4 regions of the Nonomuraea coxensis DSM 45129 genome follow, and region 2 is predicted to be linked to each of the others. Evidence: riboswitches for the same ligand, from Rfam matches in the RefSeq annotation. Region 2 holds a riboswitch; each other region holds the start of a gene.

Region 1 (5,506 bases), 4.3 Mb from region 2:
AGCCGCTCCAGCTTCCCGCGGTACGGCCCGCCGCCCACCAGCAGCAGGACGGCGTCCGGCACCGCCCGCAGCACGCGGGGCCAGGCCGCGATGAGCCGGTCCTGGCCCTTGCGCGGCACCAGCCGCGACACGCAGGCCACCACGGGACGGCCCGCGAGCTCGGGCACGGCCCGCGGCAGGCCGGGACGGAACTGCTCCACGTCCACGCCGGGGGCCAGCCGGACGAGCTTGCCGGGCGGGATCGCGGCCTCCAGCCGGCGGCGGGTGTAGTCGCCGAGGTAGGTCACCACGTCCGCGTGCGCGCCGATCCTGCGCAGCACGGCGCGGAAGCCCGGCGCGCTCGCCCACGACGCCTCGTGGCCGTGGGTGAGCATCACCACCCGCCGCGCGCCGGCCCGGCGCAGGTGCGGCGCGAGCAGGCCGAGGGGCGCCGCCGCGCCGAAGACGACGGTCTCGGCCCCGTGCTCGGCCACCAGCCTGGCGGCCCTGCGCGCCACGTCGGGGGTCGGCAGCATGAGCCGCGTCGGGTGCCGGACGACCGGGTACGGCTGGCGCCGGTCGAACTCCTCGCAGCCCGGCCAGGCGGGGGCGTAGACCGCGACGCCCGGTGTGCGGAGCGCGAGCCCGTGCACGAACGACTGGATCCCGCCCGGCCGCGGCGGGAAGTCGTTCGTGACGACGACCACCCTGGTGTCGGGGCCTGTGCCGGAGGGGGTCACGGCGCGGGGACGCCGTTCAGTCTCGCCCACGCGCGGGCCAGGGCGATGCGTTCGGGACCGGAGGGATGGGAGGCATAGAGGACATATTCCACCGCATCGGGTGACAAGTCGGAAATGTTGGAAATGGCGAGGCGTTTCTGCATCGCCACGAACGTCGCCGGGTCTCTCGTCAGCTCCAGCGCGTGCAGGTCGGCCCGCGCCTCGACGTGCCGGCTGACGACGTTCTGGACGGGGCCGGCGAGGAGGGTGCCGACACTCATCAGGCCCAGGAGCGCGCCGGCCGCGCGGGGATCGGCGATCGAGGGGACGGCGGCGCGGCGGCGTACCAGGTCGAAGATCAGGAACAGCAGGACGGCGCCCAGCGCCGCGCCCAGGCCGGCGAGGAGCGTGCCGTGCAGGACGTCGTCGTGCCCGGCGTGGCCCAGCTCGTGCGCGACCACCAGCTCCACCTCCGGCTCCGGGGCCCGCAGCAGCGTGTCGTAGACGACGACGCGGCGGGTGGCGCCGAAGCCGGAGACGTAGGCGTTGAGCGCCGTCGTCCGGCGCGAGGCGTCGGCGACCAGCACGTCCTCCACCGGCACGCCGTCCCGGGCGGCCATCTCCAGCAGGCTCGTGCGCAGCGGGCCCTCGCGCATGGGGGTGAAGTCATTGAACAGCGGCTCGACCACCACGGGGTAGACGAACGAGGCCGCCACCGTGAGCGCGAACGCGCCCGTGGCCGCCGGGATCCACCAGCGCCGGAACCGGCGCGCCAGCGCCACCAGCACCGTGGTGGTCAGGGCGAGCAGGAACGTCTCCACGGCCGCGTTCTTCAGCCGGTCGGCGGTCCAGGACGGCCAGGTCTGGGTGGACAGGCCGTACTCCCTCAGGATCGACTCGAACCACATGCCGAGCGGCCAGCGGAGCGCCAGCGTGGCCGCGGTGATCACCACCACGCCCAGGATCACCCGCAGCCACCACGGGCCGCGCAGCCACCCGGTCGCCCGCGCGCCGAGCGGGGTGGCGACCAGGAGGGCCGCGACGAGGACCGTCAACGCCAGGGAGAGGTAGCTCGGGAGGCTCGTCGCGGCGTCGAACGCCTGGGCGCGGGCGAGCTGGGCGGCGGTGAAGTCGCGGGCCGGGTCGGGCGGGTCCGTGACGGCCGGCGCCCGCCAGGGCGTGGCGAAGGCGGCCACGGCCAGGATCAGGGCGGCGAGGGCGGCCAGGGCGAGCGCGGCCTGGCGGCGCAGGCGGCCCTCGTCGTCCTGGCGGTCGTCGTCGTCCTTGCCGTCATAGGCGGGCCCGCCGCTCACGGCCCGATCACCGCCGTCGTCCACGGACCGGGCGATGCCGTCGTCCGCGGACCGGTGACCGCCGTCGTCCGCAGACCGGTGACCGCCGTCGTCCGCAGACCGAGCGCCGCCGTCGGCGGGGTCGCCGGTCGGGGGCCGGCCCGTCCTGGGCGTGGCGCCGTCCGTGTCCTGCCGTTCGCTCATCTGCCTCCCCCTCTTATCCGAGCTGTTCGCGCACGTACGCGCGCCACCGTGCCGTCAGCGTGGCCGTGGAGAGCCCGAGCCCGGCGAGCGCCCGGTCGGCGCCGATCACCTGGGCCTCACGGTAAAGCCGTACCAGGCTCCCCTCACCGAACCGGTCCGCGAGGAAGCGACACGCCAGCCAGGCCTCCTGGTACGCCCGCGCGAGCCGCGCCGGGTCGCTCCCGTCGGCGGCGAAGGCGGCGGAGCCGGGCAGTGCGCCGGGCAGACGTCCGGCGCGCACCTCGTCCGCCAGCTCGGCGGCGGCCGTGCGCACCGGCAGCCCCGAGTCGCGGTAGCCGACGTAGTCGGCGAAGCCCTCGTACAGCCAGACCGGGAGGCGGTCGGTGCCGGCGGCGACGTGGGTGAGCTCGTGGGCCAGGACGACGTCCCTGCCGGTGGGGTTGAGGCGGGCGAAGACCTCGGGGACGACGATCACCCGGTCGCCGTCGGCCAGCGCGGCCAGCCCGTCGATCGGGCCCGTCCCGGCCAGGCGGGCCGCCTCGGCGGCCGAGGCGGGGACGACGACGAGAGGGCGTACGGGCTCGCCGAGGACCGCCCCGACGCGGAGCGCGGCGGCGTCGGCCAGCCGCGCCAGCTCGGCGAGCGAGACGGACGAGGCGGACACAGCGGGCGGGGCCGGCGAGGCGGGCGGGGCCGGCTCGGAAGTCTGCCCGACGACCACCGATCGCGTCCCTCGGACGGTGACGGTCTCCCCCGGCCACGGACCGGGCGCCGCGCCCTGAGGCGGCGCGGGAGCGGGCGCGAGCGGCGCGCTCGCGGCCGGGACGACGGCGAGGGCGGCGAGGAGCGGCACCAGGAGCACGAGGGCCGCCGGTGCGGCTCGCCGGCGTCGGCTCACCTGCTCGGACACGATGCACGATGGTAGCCGGGCGGGACGGGTGCCCGGGTGCGGAAAGGCGACAGCCCCGCCCGATCCCGTACGGGGATCGGGGCGGGGCTGTGGTCACATACCGGGACGTACCGCGCCGACGAAGGACGATTTACGCCATCCGCTCAGCTTGTCGATGCGCACCCGTTCGCCGGTCCTGGGCGAGTGGATCATCTTGCCCTTGCCGACGTACATGCCTACGTGGCCGAGCCCGCTGAAGAACATCAGGTCGCCTGGCTTGAGCTTCTTCCAGGAGACCTTCGTCCGGGTGCGGGCGAACTGGCTGCTCGCCACGCGCGGGAGCCTGACCCCGGCCTTCTTCCAGGCGTACTGGACGAGTCCGGAGCAGTCGAACGAGCCGGGACCCGTGCCGCCGTAGCGGTAGGGGTCGCCGATCTGGTTCTTGGCCACGGCGACGGCCCGGTGGGCCTTCGCCTGCTGCCGAGCGACCTTGCGCGCCTTGGCCGACCTGGCGGTCTTGACGGCTTTGGCGGTCTTGGCCGACTTCGACGACGTCGTGATGGTCTGCACCGTGGTCGCCGAGGTGATGGCCGCGTCGCTCGTCGTCGCCGCCTGAGCCGTCGGGGCATGGAGGATGGCGCCTCCGGCCGTCACGGTCATGGTGAGCGCCACGCCACCGAGGGCAAGGCGGGACAGACGGGGGTTGTGCGGGGAGGTAGACAGGATTTCTCCTTGAGACTTCCACGAACGCCTACCGGGTTAGCTGACGGATTCGGGCCTGGAAGTAGCCCTACGGCGCTTTCGAGCAGCGCCGATTCACCCCTGATCCCCTAGGGAGTGGGATCGGTGGTTCCCCGGCTCCGTGCTCCTGGCCGCACGGATTCGGCAGGTCGCCGCCCCTGCGAGGTGTCCTCAAGGGGATGTGCGGGGGGCGACCGGCGGATGAAGATCGCGGCGACATGGCGTGTCACCGCGAGGCCAGAAGCTACGCCGACAGGTCACGGATCGGCAAAGCGGACGGCGGCTTGTCAAGATCAGACAGGGGGTCGAGTCAGGACGGAAACCCCTGCTGGAACCCCGAGCTCCGTTACCGGAATGTGACCATACTCACACTTCTCAGAACACAGCCGAGTAAGGTGTGATTTGCCGGGTTTATGGCAGTTTGAGGGGCGTCAAGGGCGGATGGCGCCGACGAGCCGCCGCCCGTACGCGGACAGCTTGACGATCTTCACGACGTCGCCCGTCTGAGGCGCGTGCACGATCTGCCCGTTGCCCGCGTAGATGCTGACGTGTCCCAGCCCCTCGCTGAAGATCAGGTCACCGGGCTGGAGCGCGTCCAGGCTCACCCGGCGGCTCGCCCCCCACGCCCACTGCTGCCACGTCGTACGCGGCAGCGAGACGCCCGCGGCCCGCCAGGACGCCTGCGTCAGGCCGGAGCAGTCCCAGCCGCCCGGGCCCGTCCCGCCGAACACGTACGGCTTGCCGACCTGCGCGTAGGCGAAGCGCAGCACCGTGGCCGCGTTCCCCGACGCCGAGCCGGTGTACTTCACGCCGGCGCTGTTGGGGTTGCCGGGGTTGTAGGCGTTCAGCTTCTCCAGCAGCTTCTTCTGCTGGGCGATGAGCCTGAGGATCTCCGCGCGTTCCTTCTGGACCCCGTCGCGTTCCTTGTCGGCCACTTCCAGGGCCTTCTCCGCCTTGTCCCGCTCCGCCTTGAGCCCGCGGTTCTCCCGGTCGAAGGCGTTCAGCTTCTCGGCCCGCTCCTTGGAGACCTGGCCGGTCAGCGCGAGGCGGGCGAGGAAGTCGTCGGGGTCGTCGGCGCCGAGGAATCCCGGCAGGGACGTGATGTCGCCGCCGAGCTGGTAGCTGTCGACGGCCATGGTGATCACCTGCGCGCGCAGGTCGGCGACGGTGGCCAGCTTGCGCTTGTAGCTGTCGTTGAGGCCGGTGTAGGTGGATTTCGCCTTCTTGTACCGCTCGGTGGCCGTGTTGTAGCGGTCGACGACCTTGTCCGCCTTGTCGTTGAGCTTCTCCAGCTTGGCCTTGGCCTGGGCGAGGGTGGGTCTGGGATCGGCGATCGCGGCCCCGGTGGGGGAAAGCACCAGTCCGAACACGATCCCCGCGGCCACCGGCACCCGGCCAAACCTCACTGCGTCGCCTCCCAGGGGGTAAACATCTGGGGCGAATAGTACAGAAGTGGCGGGTGGGGTCTCACCTCAACGGGTAAAACCCATGATTCGTAATCTAGGCGCGACCAAGGCGGCGCAGCAGCAGGGCAGACGGAACCGGTCTGGCTCCCATGCGCCGCACCGATTCGGCCACCTCGCGGTCGGAGGACACGACGGCGATGGCCCGCCCCGGCGGCTCGACCCGGACGAGCTGCCGGATGAGGTCGTCGGCGATCTCCCCGGGGTCGCTGAAGAGCA
Region 2 (5,506 bases):
CGTTCGGCGTCGAGATCATCGCCTACGACCCCTACCTGCCGCCGGCCCGCGCCGCGCAGCTCGGCGTCAAGCTGGTGAGCCTCGACGAGGTGCTCAGGCAGGCCGACTTCCTCACCGTGCACCTGCCGAAGACCAAGGAGACCCTCGGGCTCATCGGCGAGGAGGCGCTGCACAAGGTCAAGCCGAGCGTGCGCATCGTCAACGTCGCCCGTGGCGGCATCGTCGACGAGGCCGCGCTCTACTCCGCGATCAAGGAGGGCCGGGTCGCCGGCGCCGGCCTCGACGTCTTCGCCAAGGAGCCCTGCACCGACAGCCCGCTGTTCGAGCTCGACCAGGTCGTCGTCACCCCGCACCTCGGCGCCTCCACCCACGAGGCCCAGGAGAAGGCCGGCACCCAGGTCGCGCGGAGCGTGAAGCTGGCGCTCGCGGGCGAGTTCGTGCCGGACGCCGTCAACGTCCAGGGCGGCGCGGTGGCCGAGGACGTCAAGCCGGGCCTGCCGCTGGCCGAGAAGCTGGGCCGGGTCTTCACCGCGCTGGCCGGCGAGGTCGCCACCAAGCTCGACGTCGAGGTGCGCGGCGAGATCGCCTCCCAGGACGTGCGGGTCATCGAGCTGGCCGCGCTCAAGGGCGTCTTCGCCGACGTGATCGAGGAGCAGGTCACCTACGTCAACGCGCCGCTGCTGGCCAAGGACCGCGGCGTGGCCGTCGAGCTGATCACCAGCTCCGACAGCCCCGACTGGCGCAACGTGGTCACCGTCCGCGGCGTGCTGGCCGACGGCCGCCAGGTGTCGGTGTCGGGCACGCTGTCCGGCCCCCGCCAGATCACCAAGATCGTCGAGGTCAACGGCTACGAGATGGAGATCGAGCCGACGGCGCACCTCGCGTTCTTCACCTACGCCGACCGTCCCGGCATCGTCGGCGTGGTCGGCCGGCTGCTCGGCGAGCACGGCGTCAACATCGCCTCCATGCAGGTGGCCCGCGACGTCAAGGGCGGCAAGGCGCTCATCGCGCTGACCGTCGACTCGGCGATCCCGGCCGACATCGTCGACCAGATCGTGGCCGAGATCGGCGCCGAGAGCGGCCGTTCCGTGGACCTGGAGGACTGACCCTCCCTCACGTGCGGAAGGCCGCCGCCCCGGTTCGGGCGGCGGCCTTCTGTCGTCTCAGCATGCGAGATGCTAGGACATCCAACGAGATTCCTCGGTTACCGTGGAAGCACATGCGCCAGGTGTCCGTACTCATTACCTGCCGCGGCGAGGCCTGTTAGGGCAGGTCGGCGACTCGCCGCGGTGAGCGGCGTGCGTCGGCCGGTAAGTCCCTTCCGTCCGGTCCGTGATCCGGACCGCGGCATCAGGCCCCGTTCGGATTCGCGACCGGGGTCCGACCCTCCCGTCACCAACGCCTTTCGCGAAACGAGATGACCACCATGTACGAGATGTACGCCTGGAACCGTGCCGACGACCCCAAGGACGAGGCCGCCGAGGCCCTGCAGACCGCGCTGGACCGCCGCGACAACGGCGGCGCCCCGCAGGAGTCCGGCCGGTAGGGCCCCGGCTCGCTCATGAGGCCGCGTCAGAGCACTGACGCGACGGGCATGGACGGCGGCGGCGTCTCGCGCCGCTCCGCCCACTCCCGCACGCCCTTGCGGTCGGGCCGGACGCCGCCGACGAAGGCGCTCCTGCGCCAGCTCGACAGCTTCTCCTCCTTGACGACGTCCCCCGTGCGGGGCGCGTGCACCATGTAGCCGGGCCGGGAGATCATCCCGACGTGGCCGAGGTTGCTGAAGAAGACCAGGTCGCCGGGCTTGAGGTTGTTCCAGGAGACCTTCTTGTCGTACGCCGCGTACTGGTCCGTGGTGACGCGGGGCAACTGGATCCCCGCCTTCTGGTACGCCCGGAGCATGAGCCCCGAGCAGTCGTACCCGCCCCTGCCGGTCCCGCCCCAGAGGTACGGGATGCCCCGCTTCTTCATGGCGAAGCGCAGCGCGATCTTCCAGGCGGGCCTGCTCTGCCTGTCCCGGATCTTCTTGAGCTCCGGGCCGGTGAGCGTGGTGGTGAGTGCGCGCTCGTCGAGGGTGTCGTTCTTGGGCGCGCGGTCGGGGGTGGACGCGCCGGAGGGGTCAGATCCTCCGGCGGTGCTGGATCCCCCGGCGGGATCGGGCTGGATGGGATCGGGCTGGGTCGGGGTGGGCTGAGCGGGATCGGGCTGGGCGGGATCGGGCTGGGTGGGGGTGGGCTGGGCGGGATCGGATTGGGTGGGGGTGGGCTGGGGGGCTGGGGTGGATGCCTGGGCGGGGGAGGCGAGCACGGCGACGCCGGCCGCGCCCGCCGCCACGAGAATGGCGATGCGAGACAGGGGACTGTCCTTCCAAACGGCCGGCCGGGTTAGCTGACGGGCTCGGGCCTGGAAGCAGCCCTACGGCGGATGCCGATTCGCCCCTGGGGAGAGTGGGTCCCCGGCTCCACGCGAACCGCCGCGTGAATTAGGCAGGGCACGGACGCTAACGAATCGGTCAAAAGATCGCAAACTTCTCAAATCGGACGTTCCTCGGAACGGTCCGGAAAATGAGACCGAGTGTTCGTCAGGCGAGACGAGCCGGTAAGGTACCGGCATGGAGTCGCGTAACATCCGCTTGGCCGTCATCCCCGGCGATGGCATCGGCACCGAGGTCGTCGCCGAAGGGCTCAAGGTCCTCGAAGCCGTCGGCACGAAGATCGAGCCCACGCACTACGACCTGGGCGCGGCGCGATACCACCGCACCGGCGAGACGCTGCCCGACCCGGTGCTGCAGGAGCTGCGCGGCTACGACGCGATCCTGCTCGGCGCGGTGGGCGACCCCAGCGTGCCCCCGGGCATCCTGGAGCGCGACCTGCTGCTGCGGCTGCGCTTCGAGTTCGACCACTACGTCAACCTGCGCCCGGTCAAGCTCTTCCCCGGCGTCGAGACCCCGCTGGCCGACACCGCCGCCGAGGACATCGACATGATCGTGGTCCGCGAGGGCACCGAGGGCCTCTACGCGGGCACCGGCGGCGCCATGCGGCGCGGCACGCCGCACGAGATCGCCACCCAGGAGTCGCTCAACACCGCCTACGGTGTCGAGCGCGTCGTCCGCTACGCCTTCGACAAGGCCCAGAGCCGCCCGCGCAAGAAGCTGACGCTGGTCCACAAGACCAACGTCCTCACCTTCGCCGGCGACCTGTGGCAGCGCACGGTCAACCGGGTCGCCGAGGAATACCCCGAGGTCACCACCGACTACTGCCACATCGACGCGGCGTCGATGTTCTTCGTGACCCAGCCGGGGCGCTTCGACGTCGTCGTCACCGACAACCTGTTCGGCGACATCATCACCGACCTCGGCGCGGCCATCGCGGGCGGCATCGGCCTGGCCGCGAGCGGCAACATCAACCCCGAGGGCACGGCGCCCAGCATGTTCGAGCCGGTGCACGGCAGCGCGCCCGACATCGCGGGCCAGGGCAAGGCCGACCCGACCGCCACCATCCTGTCGGTCGCCATGCTCCTCGACCACCTGGGCCTGCGGGCCGAGGCCGCCAAGGTCGAGCAGGCGGTCGCCGACGACATCGTCGAGCGGCTGGCCGGCTGGACCGGCCGCACCACGTCGCAGATCGGCGACGACATCACCGCGCGAGTATCCGGCTAGGGCCGCCCAGCCTCACCACGCGCCTGGCGGTCCGCATCGGATCGCCAGGCGCTTTTTGCTGTCCAAAGCGGCTGAATCCCCCCAACGGCAGCTTGTCATCCCATACGGCGAGACAATAGGAAGTACTAGCTGCCTTCGGGCAGAACTGCCGCGCCATAGCGGGTCCGCGGGCCCGCAGGATTCGGTAGATTTCGCGAAATCGCAGAGAGAAGGACCGTCGTCATGACCATCGCTCAGAAGCTCAGCTTCGACGTGCAGCTATCCGACCACGCGCGCACCGCGGCCGAGCGGGAGCAGGTACTGGCGAACCCCGGATTCGGGCAGTCCTTCACCGATCACATGATCACCATCGACTACACCGAGGGCCAGGGCTGGCACGACGCCCGGCTGGCGCCGTACGGACCGCTCTCGCTCGACCCGGCCACCGCGGTCTTCCACTACGCGCAGGAGCTGTTCGAGGGCCTGAAGGCTTATCGGCAGATCAACGGGTCCATCGTGATGTTCCGCCCCTACGCCAACGCCGCCCGCTTCAACCGCTCGGCCGCCCGCATGGCCATGCCCGAGCTGCCCGAGGAGACGTTCGTCGAGTCGCTCGAACTCCTCGTCCGCACCGACGAGGAGTGGGTGCCGACCACCGAGGGGCACAGCCTCTACCTGCGGCCCTTCATGATCGCCACGCAGGCGGGGCTCGGCGTCAACTACCCGTCCAGGACCTACTCGTACATGGTCATCGCCTCGCCGGCGGCGTCGTACTTCAGCGGCGGCGTCAAGCCCGTGTCGGTGTGGCTGTCCACCGAGTACACCAGGGCCGCGCCCGGCGGCACCGGCTTCGCCAAGTGCGGCGGCAACTACGCCGCCGCCTTCGTCGCCCAGCGCCAGGCCGTCGAGAACGGCTGCGACCAGGTCGTGTGGCTGGACGCCCAGTCCCACGAGTACGTCGAGGAGATGGGCGGCATGAACCTGTTCTTCGTCTTCGGCAACAAGCTCGTCACCCCCGCCCTGACCGGCACCCTGCTGCCCGGCATCACCCGTGAGTCGATCCTGGAGCTGGCCGGCGGTCTCGGCCTGGAGACCGAGGAGCGGCTCATCTCGGTCGACGAGTGGCAGTCGGCGTGCGAGTCGGGCGAGCTGACCGAGGTCTTCGCCTGCGGGACGGCGGCCGTGGTGACCCCGGTCGGCTCGGTCAAGGGCGCCGACCGGGCCTGGACGGTCGCCGACGGCACCCCCGGCCCCGTGACGATGCGGGTGCGCGAGGAACTGGTCGGCATCCAGTACGGAGCCCGCCCCGACGCCCACGGCTGGGTCCACAAGATCGCGTGACCTCGGGGACCCGCGCCCGTCTCAGTGCTTGGTGATCAGCGTCATGCCGTCGGCGACCGGCAGCATGAGCACGCTCACCCGCGGGTCCTCGATCACCAGGTCGTTGAACTGGCGGATCTCCACCGTGGTCGGCTCGTCGTGGGCCGGGTCGGCCACGTGCCCGCGGCGCAGCGTGTTGTCGGCGATGAGCAGCCCGCCCGGCCGCATGCGTTCGATCAGCAGCTCGTAGTAGCCGGGGTAGTTGCCCTTGTCGGCGTCCACGAAGGCCAGGTCGACGGTCTCGCCGAAGCCGGCGAGGGTGTCGAGCGCCGGGCCCAGGGTGAGCGTCACCCGGTCGGCGACCCCGGCCTCCGCCCAGTAGCGGCGGGCGATCGAGGTCCACTCGTCGCTGACGTCGAAGCAGTGCAGCCGGCCGCCGCGCAGGCCCCGGGCGATGCAGATCGACGAGTAGCCGGTGAACGTGCCCACCTCCACGGCCACCTGGGGCGCCATGATCTGGGTGATCATGGTGAGGAACGTGCCCTGGTC
Region 3 (5,506 bases), 3.1 Mb from region 2:
GGCCGCGCTCCGGCGACGCCGGAGCGCGGCCCTCCCACGTCGGTGCCGTCCTCGGTTGGAGACAGACAATGGCCACCTCTACGGATGAGGAACTGCGTGCCCGAGCGGCCCGCCTGACCGTCGCCCACGACGGCGAGGCGTGGATCCTCGGCCGGCCCGAGCTGGGCGTCTTCGTCGCGGTGCCGGAGCCGGGCGCCGTCTTCGTCACCACGCTCCAGGAGACCGGCTCGCTCGACCAGGCCACGGCGCGGGCCGGTGACGTCGCCGGGGAGCCGGTGGACGGAGCGGACTTCCTCGACGGGCTCACCGCCGCCGGGCTCCTCGACCCGCCGGGGGAGCAGCCCGACCCGCGCGGCCGGGTCAAGTGGATCGAGGGAGTGAGCCCGGGGGCCGCGGCCCGGCTGTTCGGGCCCGTCGCCTGGTCCTGCTACGGGGCCGCCGCGGTGCTCTCCGCCGGGCTCCTGCTGTTTCGGCCCGAGCTGCGCCCGTCCTGGCAGGACGCCTGGTTCCTGCCCAGCCCCGGGCTCTCGGCGTTCACCTGGCTGCTGCTCGCCATGGCGTGCGGCGCCGTGCACGAGGCCTGGCACTGGCTGGCCGGCCGCGCGATCGGCGTGCCGGCCGTCTTCCGGGTGAGCCATCGCGGCCTGTACGTGGTCTACGAGACCGACCTCACCCAGATCGTGACGGTGCCGCGCCATCGCCGCCACGGCGTGTACCTCGCCGGGATGGCCGTCGACGTCGTGCTGCTGGCGGCGTCGCTGGGCGCGCGGCTGCTCGGCGTGGGCGGCGTCGCCGGCGACTTCCTCGCCGCCGTCTCGCTCCTCCTGGTCGTCAACCTGGTCTGGCAGTGGGCCGCGCTGCCGCTGCGCAGCGACGCGTACGCGCTGCTGGCCAACGCGCTGCGCTGCCACAACCTCTACCGGGCGACGTGGCTGACGGCCAAGTCCCGGCTGTTCCGGCTCAGCCCGCCCGAGGCGGACGAGCTGGCGCAGATGTCGGAGCGCGACCGGAGCGTGGCCCGCTGGTTCGTGATCCCGTACGTGGCCGGGATCGCCGTCATGGGCTGGATGTTCGCCACCGTCGTGCTGCCGCTGGTCGTCTCCCTGGGGCGATGGGGGCTGGAGCGGCTCGCGAGCGGCTCGGTCACCTCGGCCGGCTTCTGGGAAGCGCTCGCCGTGGCCGTCTACATCGGCGTGCAGCTCTGCGTGCCGCCCGCTCTCGCCCTGCGCGAACGCCGGCTGCGCCGCTCCGGCCGGCTCCTCTGAGAGCCGAGCGGCGGGCGCGTGGGTAAAGAAATCGCTCGCCGATCCCCGCCTGTGCAGGGGATCGCGTTGCGGAGGGCAGACCCGCGCTTGCATCTCTCTGTGAGGTTCGCTTACCTTCGAGGACTTAAGGCGTACGCCAGGCAGGCGCAAGCATGTCGCGTGACGTCTCCACATTGCCGAGACCGTGTCTCACCAGCATGAACCGCATGTGTCGAGGTGGGACGCGGCCGCCGAGTCCGCGATCTCGCGGAGCCGGGGACCCATGTGTTTCCGGGGTGAATCGGCGTGCTCCACGCGGGCGCGCCGTAGGGCACTTCCACGCCCGAACCCGTCAGCTAACCCGGTAGGCGGCAGGGAAGCAAGGAGCAATCCCCGTAATGCCCAAGCACACCTTCGTTCGTACCCTCATGCCCGCGAACCTCTCCAGGCTCGCCGTCGGGATGAGCGTGGCCGCCGGTGCCGTTCTCGCCGCCGGCCCGGCCTTCGCCGCCGACCGTGACTCCCAGGAGCAGGCCCGGAAGCCCGCGACCCAGGCGAGCGCGCAGACGGTGCTGCGGATCGCCGAGTCGCAGCTCGGCGTGACGGAGAACGCGGCCGGTGGCGGTACGCCGTTCCACAGCTGGTACATGTCTTCGCAGCGGGCCAAGGAGACCATCGCTCGTGACGGCGGCAGCGTGCAGGCGTACGCGAACGCCCCGTGGTGCGCCATGTTCGTCTCCTGGGTCGGCGAGAAGGCCGGCGCCCGGCCCACCGTCGGCTGGGACGCCTACACCGTCACCTACGCCAAGTGGTTCCAGGACAACAAGCGCTGGGGCACGCTGGCCAAGCCCGGCGCCGTCGTCTTCTACGACTGGAACGGCGGGAGCACCTCGGGCATCGACCACGTGGGCCTGGTGAAGCAGGACAACGGCGACGGCACGATCACCGCGATCGAGGGCAACACCGGCAACGGCAAGGTCGAGCAGCGGATCCGGCCCAAGTCGCAGGTCGTGGGCTACGGCTACCCCGACTACCGCGCCTGACGGAGCTGGGAACGCGCCCCCACCTCGGATGGGATCCGGGAGCGGGGGCGCGTCCGTGATCGGTGACGGGCGCCGGCTCACGTACGGGAGACGGTGGCCTCGTCGCCGGCCGGCGCGGCGGCGCGGGTGCGCAGGGTCGCGGCGGCGATCAGAGCGCCGGCCAGGGCGATGGCGGCGGCTCCCACGAAGGCGGCGGAGAAGCCGTCGGTGAGGGCCGGCAGGTCGCCGAGCCGGCCGGCGCCGTTGGCGGCGGCGACGGCGGTCATGGCGGCCAGGCCGAGCGCGGAGCCGACCTGGTAGCTGGTGTTGACGATGCCGGAGGCCAGGCCGCCTTCCTCGGGGCGGGCCGAGGAGATGGCGGTGCCGAGGGAGGGGATGAAGGCCAGCGACATGCCGAGGGCGGCGACGAGGCCGGCGGGCAGGACGTCGGTGGCGAAGCCGCCGTCCGGGCTGATCAGCGACAGCCAGGCCATGCCGGCGGCGAGCAGGAGCAGGCCGCTGACGGTGGTGGCCTTGGGGCCGAAGCGCCCGATGGCGCGGGGCGCCAGGACGATCATGCCGATCATGATGAGCACGGTCATCGGGAGCAGCGCGGCGCCGCTGGGGAAGGCGCCGTAGCCGAGGACCTGCTGCAGGTAGAGGTTGAGGAAGAACCACATCGGGATCCACGCGCCGCCGAGCAGGAACTGGGTGAGGTTGGCGGCCGACAGGCCGGGGGTGCGGAAGATGGACAGGCGCATCAGCGGTTCGCGGCGGCGGGCCTGGATGGCGACGAACGCGGCGAGCAGCACCACGGCGGCGGCGAGCGTGATCCAGGTGCCGGCCGAGCCCCAGCCGATCTCGGGGGCGCGGACGACGCCGTAGACGGCGGTGCCGAGGCCGAGGGTGACGGTCAGCGTGCCGAGCACGTCGATGGAGCCGCGCCGGGCGGGGGCGGCGGGCATCAGCGGGCCGGTGGCCAGGAGCGCGACGACGGCGATGGGGATGTTGATGTAGAACACCCACGGCCAGCTCAGGTATTCGGTGATGAGGCCGCCGAGGAAGACGCCGGCGGTGCCGCCGGCGGGGGCGGCGGCACCGTACAGGGCGAGGGCCTTGGTCAGCTCCTTGGGGGCGTGGCCGAACAGCATCATCAGCAGGGTGAGCGCGGACGGGGCGATCAGCGCGGCGCCGACGCCCTGGACGGCGCGGCCGGTCAGTTCGACCCACACCTCGGGCGCGAGGCCGGCCAGGAGTGAGCCGGCGAGCAGGATGAGCCAGCCGGCGCCGAACAGCCGGCGGGCGCCGAACAGGTCCGACAGGCGGCCGCCGAGCAGGAGGAGGCCGCCGAAGGCGACGACGTAGGCGTTGAACACCCAGGACAGGTTCTCCTGGGAGAAGCCGAGGTCCTGCTGGATGCGGGGCAGGGCCACGCCGATGATCGACGTGTCCATGATGACGATGAACTGGGCCATGGCGATGAGCGCCAGGGCGGTCCAGCGCCGGGGGGATGGTGCGGACATGGGTGTCTCCAAAAGTCAGGGTACCCCGGTGGGGTATGAGGAGCGATGGCTAATGAATACCACTGGGGGGTATCTGTCAAGTTCGGATCGGCGTCCATGCGGGCGATCACGGAGGCGGGGCCGGCGGTTCTGTGGGGCCCGCGGCGCAGGCCGCCGCGTTTGTCAGAAATACCATAGGGGGGTATGGTGTTGTTCCGGGCAAGCGACCGAGAGGGGAGTGGACATGGCCGGATACACCCACAGCAAGCAGGACCATGCGATGCGCCTGCGCCGTATCGAGGGGCAGGTCCGCGGCCTGCAGCGGATGGTCGAGGACGACAAGTACTGCATCGACATCCTGACGCAGGTGTCGGCGGCGACCAGCGCGCTGAAGTCGTTCTCCCTGTCGCTGCTCGAAGAGCACCTGGCCCACTGCGTCGCCGAGGCCACGCAGAAGGGCGGGCCCGAGGCGGAGGCCAAGGTCAAGGAGGCCTCCGACGCCATCGCACGGCTTGTTCGTTCCTGACCGACCGGATTGATCGAAGGAGAGATCGACATGAGCACCGCCACCTACACCGTCAAGGGCATGACCTGCGGCCACTGCGTGAGCTCCGTCAAGGAGGAGGTCGGCGAAGTCGCCGGTGTCACCGAGGTCGAGGTGGACCTGGCGACCGGCCTGCTGACCGTGAACAGCGACGGCCCCGTCGACGCGGCGAAGATCGTCGCCGCGGTCGAGGAGGCCGGTTACGAGGTGGCGAAGCCGTGAACACCGCGGTCAAGCTCGGTTCGTACGTCCTGGGCCTGGCCGTCGTCTTCGGCGGCGCCCTGGGCGTGGGCAAGGCGGTCGGCCCGGTCGAGGCGCCCCCGGCCGAGGACCACGCCGCCATGACGGCGCCCACCGCGAGCGCGAGCGCGGCCCACGGGGAGCACGCCACGCAACCGCAGGCGAAGGACGATACCCCCGGGGGGCTCCAAGTGTCCGAGAACGGCTACGCCCTCAACCCGCTCACCGCGACGATCAAGCCCGGTGAGCCCACCGACTTCCGCTTCGCCGTCACCGGACCCGACGGCAAGGCGGTCACCGGCTACCAGGTCCAGCACGACAAGAAACTGCACCTGATCGTCGCCTCCCGCGACCTGAAGACCTTCCAGCACGTGCATCCGGAGATGGCGCCCGACGGCGTGTGGTCGGTCAAGCTGACCCTGCCCAAGGCCGGGCCGTACCGCGCCTTCGCCGACTTCGCGCCCACCGGCGGCGAGGCCCTGACCCTGGGAGCCGACCTGGCCGTGGCCGGCGACTACCGGCCCGAGGCGCTGCCCGCGCAGAGCCGCACGGCGACGGTCGACGGCTACGAGGTCACCCTGGACGGCGACCTGACCCCCGGGCAGTCCAGCAGGCTCACCCTCAAGGTCAGCAAGGACGGCGAGCCGGTCACCGACCTGCAGCCCTACCTCGGCGCCTACGGCCACCTGGTCGCCCTGCGCGCCAGGGACCTGGCGTACCTGCACGTCCACCCCGACGGAGAGCCCGGCGACGGCACGACCAAGCCCGGCCCCGAGATCGTCTTCTACGCCGAGGTGCCCAGCACCGGCGACTACCGCCTGTTCCTCGACTTCCAGCACAAGGGCGAGGTCCGCACGGCCGACTTCACCCTCGGCGCGGGCGAGCGGCCCCAGGTGGCGGCCTCCGAGCCCACGCCCGAGCCGAGCAAGCACGGCGACGACGGCCACGGCCACT
Region 4 (5,506 bases), 190 kb from region 2:
GACGTCCTGGCCGGCACCGCCAACCCGGAGGCGCCGAACGAGGTGGACATCTCCCGCCCGTCCGACGCGCTGGCCGCCAAGCAGGCCACCGGTCAGGCCTTCGCCGGCCTCCTGCTGGGCGTGGGCGCGGTGGCGCTGCTGGTGGGCGGGGTCGGCGTGGCCAACACGATGGTCATCTCGGTGCTTGAGCGCCGGGCCGAGATCGGCCTGCGCCGCTCGCTGGGGGCGACCAGGGGGCAGATCCGCACGCAGTTCCTGGCGGAGTCGCTGCTCCTGTCGCTGCTCGGCGGGGCCGGCGGCGTCCTGCTGGGCACGGCGGTGACCGTGGGGTACGCGCGCTACAGCGGCTGGCCCCCGGTGGTGCCCGCGTGGGCGACGGCGGGCGGCCTCGCCGCGACGCTGGCGATCGGCGCGGTGGCGGGCCTCTACCCGGCCGTACGGGCCGCGCGCCTCTCGCCGACCGAGGCTCTCTCCACCCCGTGAGGCGCGGCCTCCGTCACGGCCCGCCGGGCGTCTCCCTGGGAGCCGCGGGCCGGGCGGAGGCCGCGTAACAGGAGGTCTTGCCGACCAGGCGGACGCCAGGGCGGGGGCCGCGGGCGACCGTCAGCTCGAAGGTCAGCAACGTCCTGGGGTCGCGCAGCACCGCCACGTCCCGGCGGCCGTCGCGCAGGTCCAGGTCGTCGGCGATCTTGTCGTACCCGAGGGCCTGGAGTCTCTCCTGGAGGCCGGAGGAGGCGTCCACCCGCTCGCTCTCGGCCAGCAGCCACCCGCGTACCTCGCCGGGGACGCAGGAGCCGTCCTCGACCTGCTGCGGCGCGGAGCGGTGCAGGTCGGAGGAGTCGAGGAGGAGGAGGTCGGCGTCAGCGGTGAGCCGGCTGATGGCCTCGTCGAGCGTGGGGAGGCTCCGGCCCGCCGCGCACGCGGTGATCGCCGCGGCGCAGGCGAGCGCCACGGAGGCAGCGTATCGGCGGGTACGCATGATCCGGACACTACCGGAGGCCCCGCTCCTCCGGCAGGGGCGGACGGACTCAGTGAATGATCGCCTTGAGCCGGTTGACCAGGCGCTGGTCCTCCACGCAGCGGCCGAGCCCGAGCGCCACCGAGTAGAGCGGGCGCTCGGCCCGCCGCACCGGCATGCACAGCTCCGCGCGCAGCCGCCGGCCCAGGCCGCGCAGCAGCGCGCCGCCCCCCACCAGCACCGCGCCCCGCTCCCCGAGGTCGGCCACCAGCTCGGGCGGGCACCCTTCGACGGTCCCGACGGCGGCCCGCACGATGGCCTCGACCGGCTGCCTCGTCGCCTCGTAGATGAGCTGGACGGGCAGCGACACGGCCCGCTCCTGGCCGGTCTCGGCGTCCCGTCCCTGGACGGTCACGTGCCGCTGCAGCGGCTTCCAGTCGGTGCCGGCCCGGCGTTTGGCGTCCTCCGCCTCGGCCTCGTCGAGCAGCAGCCCGTGCTCGCGCTCGACGAGACGGGCGATGGCGAGGTTCATGGCCCGGCCGCCGACGGGCACCGTGGCCGCGGCCACCACCGCGCCGTGGGACAGGACGGCCACGCGGGCCACGTCCTGCCCGATGTCGATGACCATCCGCCCGGTGCCGTCGCGTACCTGCACGCCCGCGCCCAGCGCCGCCGCGAGCCCGTGCGGGACGAGCATGAGCCCGCGGGCCTCGGCGTCGTAGGCGACGTCCCGAAGGGCCGCCTTGTCGATGGACGTGGCGCCCTCCGGCAACGCCATGACCAGGCGCGGACGGGCCGCGAAGGGCCGCCGGTGCACCTTGCGCAGGAAGTGCCTGACCAGCCGCCGGGTCAGCTCGCCGTCGCCCGGCAGGCCCGCGCTGACGGGCCGGCAGGTCTCGTGGCCGCTCGTGGGGTCGGCCTCCGCGCCGTACTCCACGATCTTGCCTGTCCTGGCGTCGCGGACGACGGCGGAGGGCTCGTCCAGGACGATGCCCCTGCGCTTGGCGTAGATCCGCGTGCGCGCGGCCCCCAGATCCACGGCCAGGTCCAGGCCGAGGACACTCATGCCTGTCCAGGCGATTTGTCCATCATGTCGGGATTTGTATCCGCTCGTACCCCAACGCAACACCAGGAACCGAGCGGTACCCCTTTACCTGACGGACCGGTTTCGCGTCGTAAGGGACACCGTGCGAAGCTGGGGGTGTCCCAACACCATGGAGGTCCTCAATGGCGGAATCACCGGAGCCGGAAGTCAGCGAAACTCCCGAGGACGAGATGAAGCGCAAGTTCCGCGAGGCGCTTGAGCGCAAGCGTGGCCAGCACGCGGCCGGCGGCGCGGGTGGCAGGGGCGGCGATCCGTCGAAGATCCACGGTACGCACGGCCCGGCCGCGAACAAGCGATCCTTCAGGCGCAAGAGCGGCGGCTGAGTCAGCAGGTCCGGCAGGTCCGGTAGCCCAGGGAGGGCGCGGTTATTCCGCGCCCTCCCTTTTCTTTGCCCGGCGGCCAGGTAGATCTTTTGTCCGATTCGTGACGATTCGTTTGCTTTCGTCCCTGTGTGCGTGGTTAAGTGTGGCCCATTCAACCAGCCGAATCCCGAACCTCTCGGGAACCGGGGACCCAGTCCGTTGGGGTGAATCCGGCAGCACGCCGGTAGGGCATCTCCTCGTCCGAACCCGTCAGCTAACCCGGTAGGCGTGATGGAGAGGACCCCCGCATGTCGTACCGCGTCACACCCCCGGACACCGGATCCCCACCGGCCGAGATTCCCGACAGCGTAGTGCCGGCCGCCCGCTGAGCGGCTCTTCGTCCAGGCTCCTCCGCGCTCCGCGCAGCCTCCCCCGTCAGGTGTTCTCCCCTGGCTGCGCCCTTCTCCCCTGAGCGCGTGTCCCTGTCCCTCGCAAAGGACCTCACTGCTCCATGTCTGCTTATTTCGGCCTGCGCTCCTGCGCCGTGCTCGCCGCCTGCTCGTTCGGCGCGCTCACCGCCGTCTCCGCCCCCGCCCACGCTGACACCGACGAGAAGATCCTGCTCAAAGGCTCGACCACCGCCTCCTACTTCTGGGACGACGGCTCCGGCAGGGCCGGGGACACCGGCCTGCCGGCCAGCGGCAAGCCGATGCAGAAAGGGCTGGCCGCCAGCCCGAGCTGGCCCCTGCTGACCGAGGGCTACGTGATGTACAAGGGCAAGAAGATGCCCTTCTTCGTGGGCGACCGCGGCCCAGGCGTGCCCTCCAACCGGGGCATCATGCTCGACCTGGACGCCAAGACCTTCGCCGAGCTGACCGGCGGCCGGTTCAACTCCGCCACGCTGGGCGTGGACGGCATCGGCGGCCAGGGCCACATCAAGGTCGACTACGTCATCACCAAGTGGGGCCCCGGGGTCGGCAAGAAGAACCACCCGGTCCCCTTCTCCACCGGCGCCTGGTCGCGGCGTGACAACAACCCGGCCGAGCCCCCGAAGGTCCTGGCCGAGGAGAAGCCGGCGACGACCGGGACCGCGCAGCCGGCGAAGGTCAGGACGAAGACCGGCACGCAGAGCGCGGCGAAGGCCGTGCAGGAGAAGGCGGGCCAGTCAGAGACGCCGGCGCAGGGCGTGGCCGGCGGTTCCGCCGGTGGCGCGGCCGTCCAGCTCGCGGCCGGCCAGGCCGGGACCGTCCGCCAGGGCGAGTCCGCGCAGGCGGGCACCGGCGTGGGCGGCGCCCTGCTCTGGGCCGCCCTGGCCCTGGGAGGCGGGGCCGTGGTGCTGGGCGGTAACCGCCTCCGGCGCCTGCTCAAGCGCGGCGCCTGAGCCGGCGCCGGCATCCGCTCAGAACGCTTTACGTCACCGGACCAGAATGAGATTCTGGTCCGGTGACGACCCGCGTAACCGCCAACGGCATCGACATCGCCTACGAGAGCTTCGGCGACCCCGGAGGCCGCCCGCTGCTCCTCATCATGGGCCTCGGCGCCCAGCTCATCCACTGGGACGAAGGGCTCTGTGAGCTCCTGGCCGAGCAGGGACACCACGTGGTCCGGTTCGACAACCGCGACGCGGGGCTGTCCACGCACGTCGGTGGGGCGGGGGTGCCCGGCGCGGGCACGGCTCCGCCGTACCTGCTGGACGACATGGCCGAGGACACCGCCGGCCTCATGGACGCCCTCGGCTGGCCGCGGGCCCACGTGGTGGGCGCCTCGATGGGCGGCATGATCGCCCAGACGCTGGCCATCCGCCGTCCGGAGCGCGTGCTGACCCTCACCTCGATCATGTCCACCCCCGGCCCTGAGATCGCGCCGCCGACGGCGGAGGCCGCCGCGATCCTCATGGCCCGGCCGGCCGCCGACCGCGACGGCGTGCTGGAGCAGGCCGTACGCACCTGGACAATGATCGGCTCGCCCGGCTACGAGCTGGACCACGAGCGCATCACCACCCTCGCGGGACTGGCCTACGACCGCTGCTTCGACCCGGCGGGCACCGGCCGGCAGCTCGCCGCCATCATGGCGTCCGGCAGCCGGGTCGAGGCGCTCGGCCGGCTGACCGTGCCCACCCTGGTGCTGCACGGCGAGGCCGACCAGCTCGTCCCCCTGGCGGGCGGCGAGGCCACCGCGGCGGCCGTCCCGGGGGCTCGCCTGGTGACGTACCCGGGGATGGGGCACGACCTGCCGCGCGCGCTCTGGCCCGACATCGTCGCCGAGATCACCAAGCACACCACCGCCTGAACGCGCCGCGGCCCGCGCCCCCCGCACGGAGGGCGCGGGCCGCGCGGTGCTCAGACCTCCAGCTTCTCCTCGATGCCGCGGAGCTGGTGCCGGGACATCGCCAGGTTGGCCCGGGCGCGGTCGAGGGCGAGGTAGAGGAACAGCCCCTTGCCGCCGCGTCCGGTGATCGGGCGGATGATGTGGTACTGGCCTCCGAGGGTGATGAGGATGTCCTCGATGCTGTCCTTGAGACCCAGCGAGTCCATCGTGCGCAGCTTCGCCTTGACGACCTCGGTGTTCCCCGCGGCGGCGACCTGGAGGTCCAGGTCCTTCGATCCGCCGAGGGTGCCCAGCGCCATGCCGCTGCCGTAGTCGACGACCGCCGCGCCGACCGCGCCGTCGATCGTCATCATCTCCTTGAGAGAGACGTCCATGCCCGCCATGACTCCTCCTTCTCTGCCAGGTTCGGGTTCACTGCTTCTGCGGTGCGACGGCCGCCACGGCGGCGGCCGTCTTCCTGCCCTCCAGCCGCAGGAGCCCGACGTTCGCGCCGGGTCCGGCCAGGACTGTGAGGACGACGGTGGGGCCGGCCGCGTAGAAGGCCACGAAGCCGGCGGTGCCGGAGATCAGCGTCTCCTCGAAGGCGCCGTGCTGCGTCATGATCAGCATGCGCCTGCTCATGGCGAGCAGGGCCGCCGCCAGGGCCGCCGCCTGCTCGCCGATCTCGTCGGGCAGGTCGCAGGCCACCTGCAGGCCGTCCACGGTGCAGGCGACGCTCCCGCGCACGTCCGGCGTGCGCTCGCGCAGGAGCCTCATCTCCTCCAGGACCTCGTGCTTCAGCTCCACCCGTGGCCTCCTCCTGAGTGAGGGAAA

Evidence for each region. Region 2 has a riboswitch for cyclic di-AMP ahead of Nocox_RS43815 (C40 family peptidase). Riboswitches for the same ligand answer to the same signal wherever they lie in the genome.
Region 1: another riboswitch for cyclic di-AMP. It lies ahead of Nocox_RS14770 (C40 family peptidase); the one in region 2 lies ahead of Nocox_RS43815 (C40 family peptidase).
Region 3: another riboswitch for cyclic di-AMP. It lies ahead of Nocox_RS20440 (CHAP domain-containing protein); the one in region 2 lies ahead of Nocox_RS43815 (C40 family peptidase).
Region 4: another riboswitch for cyclic di-AMP. It lies ahead of Nocox_RS43435 (hypothetical protein); the one in region 2 lies ahead of Nocox_RS43815 (C40 family peptidase).

The regions. Positions count from the first base shown of each region.
Region 1 covers NZ_CP068985.1:3,174,476-3,179,981, reverse strand. Annotated here, with positions in the region: gene Nocox_RS14785 (glycosyltransferase family 4 protein) at 1-719, opposite strand, end outside; gene Nocox_RS14780 (M48 family metallopeptidase) at 716-2,194, opposite strand; gene Nocox_RS14775 (gluzincin family metallopeptidase) at 2,208-3,104, opposite strand; gene Nocox_RS14770 (C40 family peptidase) at 3,198-3,755, opposite strand; cyclic di-AMP (ydaO/yuaA leader) riboswitch at 3,817-3,981, opposite strand; gene Nocox_RS14765 (C40 family peptidase) at 4,256-5,230, opposite strand; gene Nocox_RS14760 (NYN domain-containing protein) at 5,325-5,506, opposite strand, start outside.
Region 2 covers NZ_CP068985.1:7,509,808-7,515,313, reverse strand. Annotated here, with positions in the region: gene serA (phosphoglycerate dehydrogenase) at 1-1,106, shown strand, start outside; gene Nocox_RS43820 (hypothetical protein) at 1,418-1,546, shown strand; gene Nocox_RS43815 (C40 family peptidase) at 1,573-2,334, opposite strand; cyclic di-AMP (ydaO/yuaA leader) riboswitch at 2,359-2,499, opposite strand; gene Nocox_RS35195 (3-isopropylmalate dehydrogenase) at 2,612-3,658, shown strand; gene Nocox_RS35190 (branched-chain amino acid aminotransferase) at 3,881-4,978, shown strand; gene Nocox_RS35185 (O-methyltransferase) at 5,000-5,506, opposite strand, start outside.
Region 3 covers NZ_CP068985.1:4,392,713-4,398,218, forward strand. Annotated here, with positions in the region: gene Nocox_RS20435 (hypothetical protein) at 69-1,265, shown strand; cyclic di-AMP (ydaO/yuaA leader) riboswitch at 1,484-1,630, shown strand; gene Nocox_RS20440 (CHAP domain-containing protein) at 1,643-2,287, shown strand; gene Nocox_RS20445 (MFS transporter) at 2,365-3,789, opposite strand; gene Nocox_RS20450 (metal-sensitive transcriptional regulator) at 4,013-4,294, shown strand; gene Nocox_RS20455 (heavy-metal-associated domain-containing protein) at 4,325-4,534, shown strand; gene Nocox_RS20460 (hypothetical protein) at 4,531-5,506, shown strand, end outside.
Region 4 covers NZ_CP068985.1:7,324,400-7,329,905, reverse strand. Annotated here, with positions in the region: gene Nocox_RS34315 (ABC transporter permease) at 1-483, shown strand, start outside; gene Nocox_RS34310 (hypothetical protein) at 497-979, opposite strand; gene Nocox_RS34305 (rod shape-determining protein) at 1,029-2,024, opposite strand; gene Nocox_RS34300 (DUF5302 domain-containing protein) at 2,186-2,386, shown strand; cyclic di-AMP (ydaO/yuaA leader) riboswitch at 2,534-2,669, shown strand; gene Nocox_RS43435 (hypothetical protein) at 2,877-3,746, shown strand; gene Nocox_RS34290 (alpha/beta fold hydrolase) at 3,809-4,654, shown strand; gene Nocox_RS34285 (hypothetical protein) at 4,705-5,076, opposite strand; gene Nocox_RS34280 (roadblock/LC7 domain-containing protein) at 5,105-5,479, opposite strand.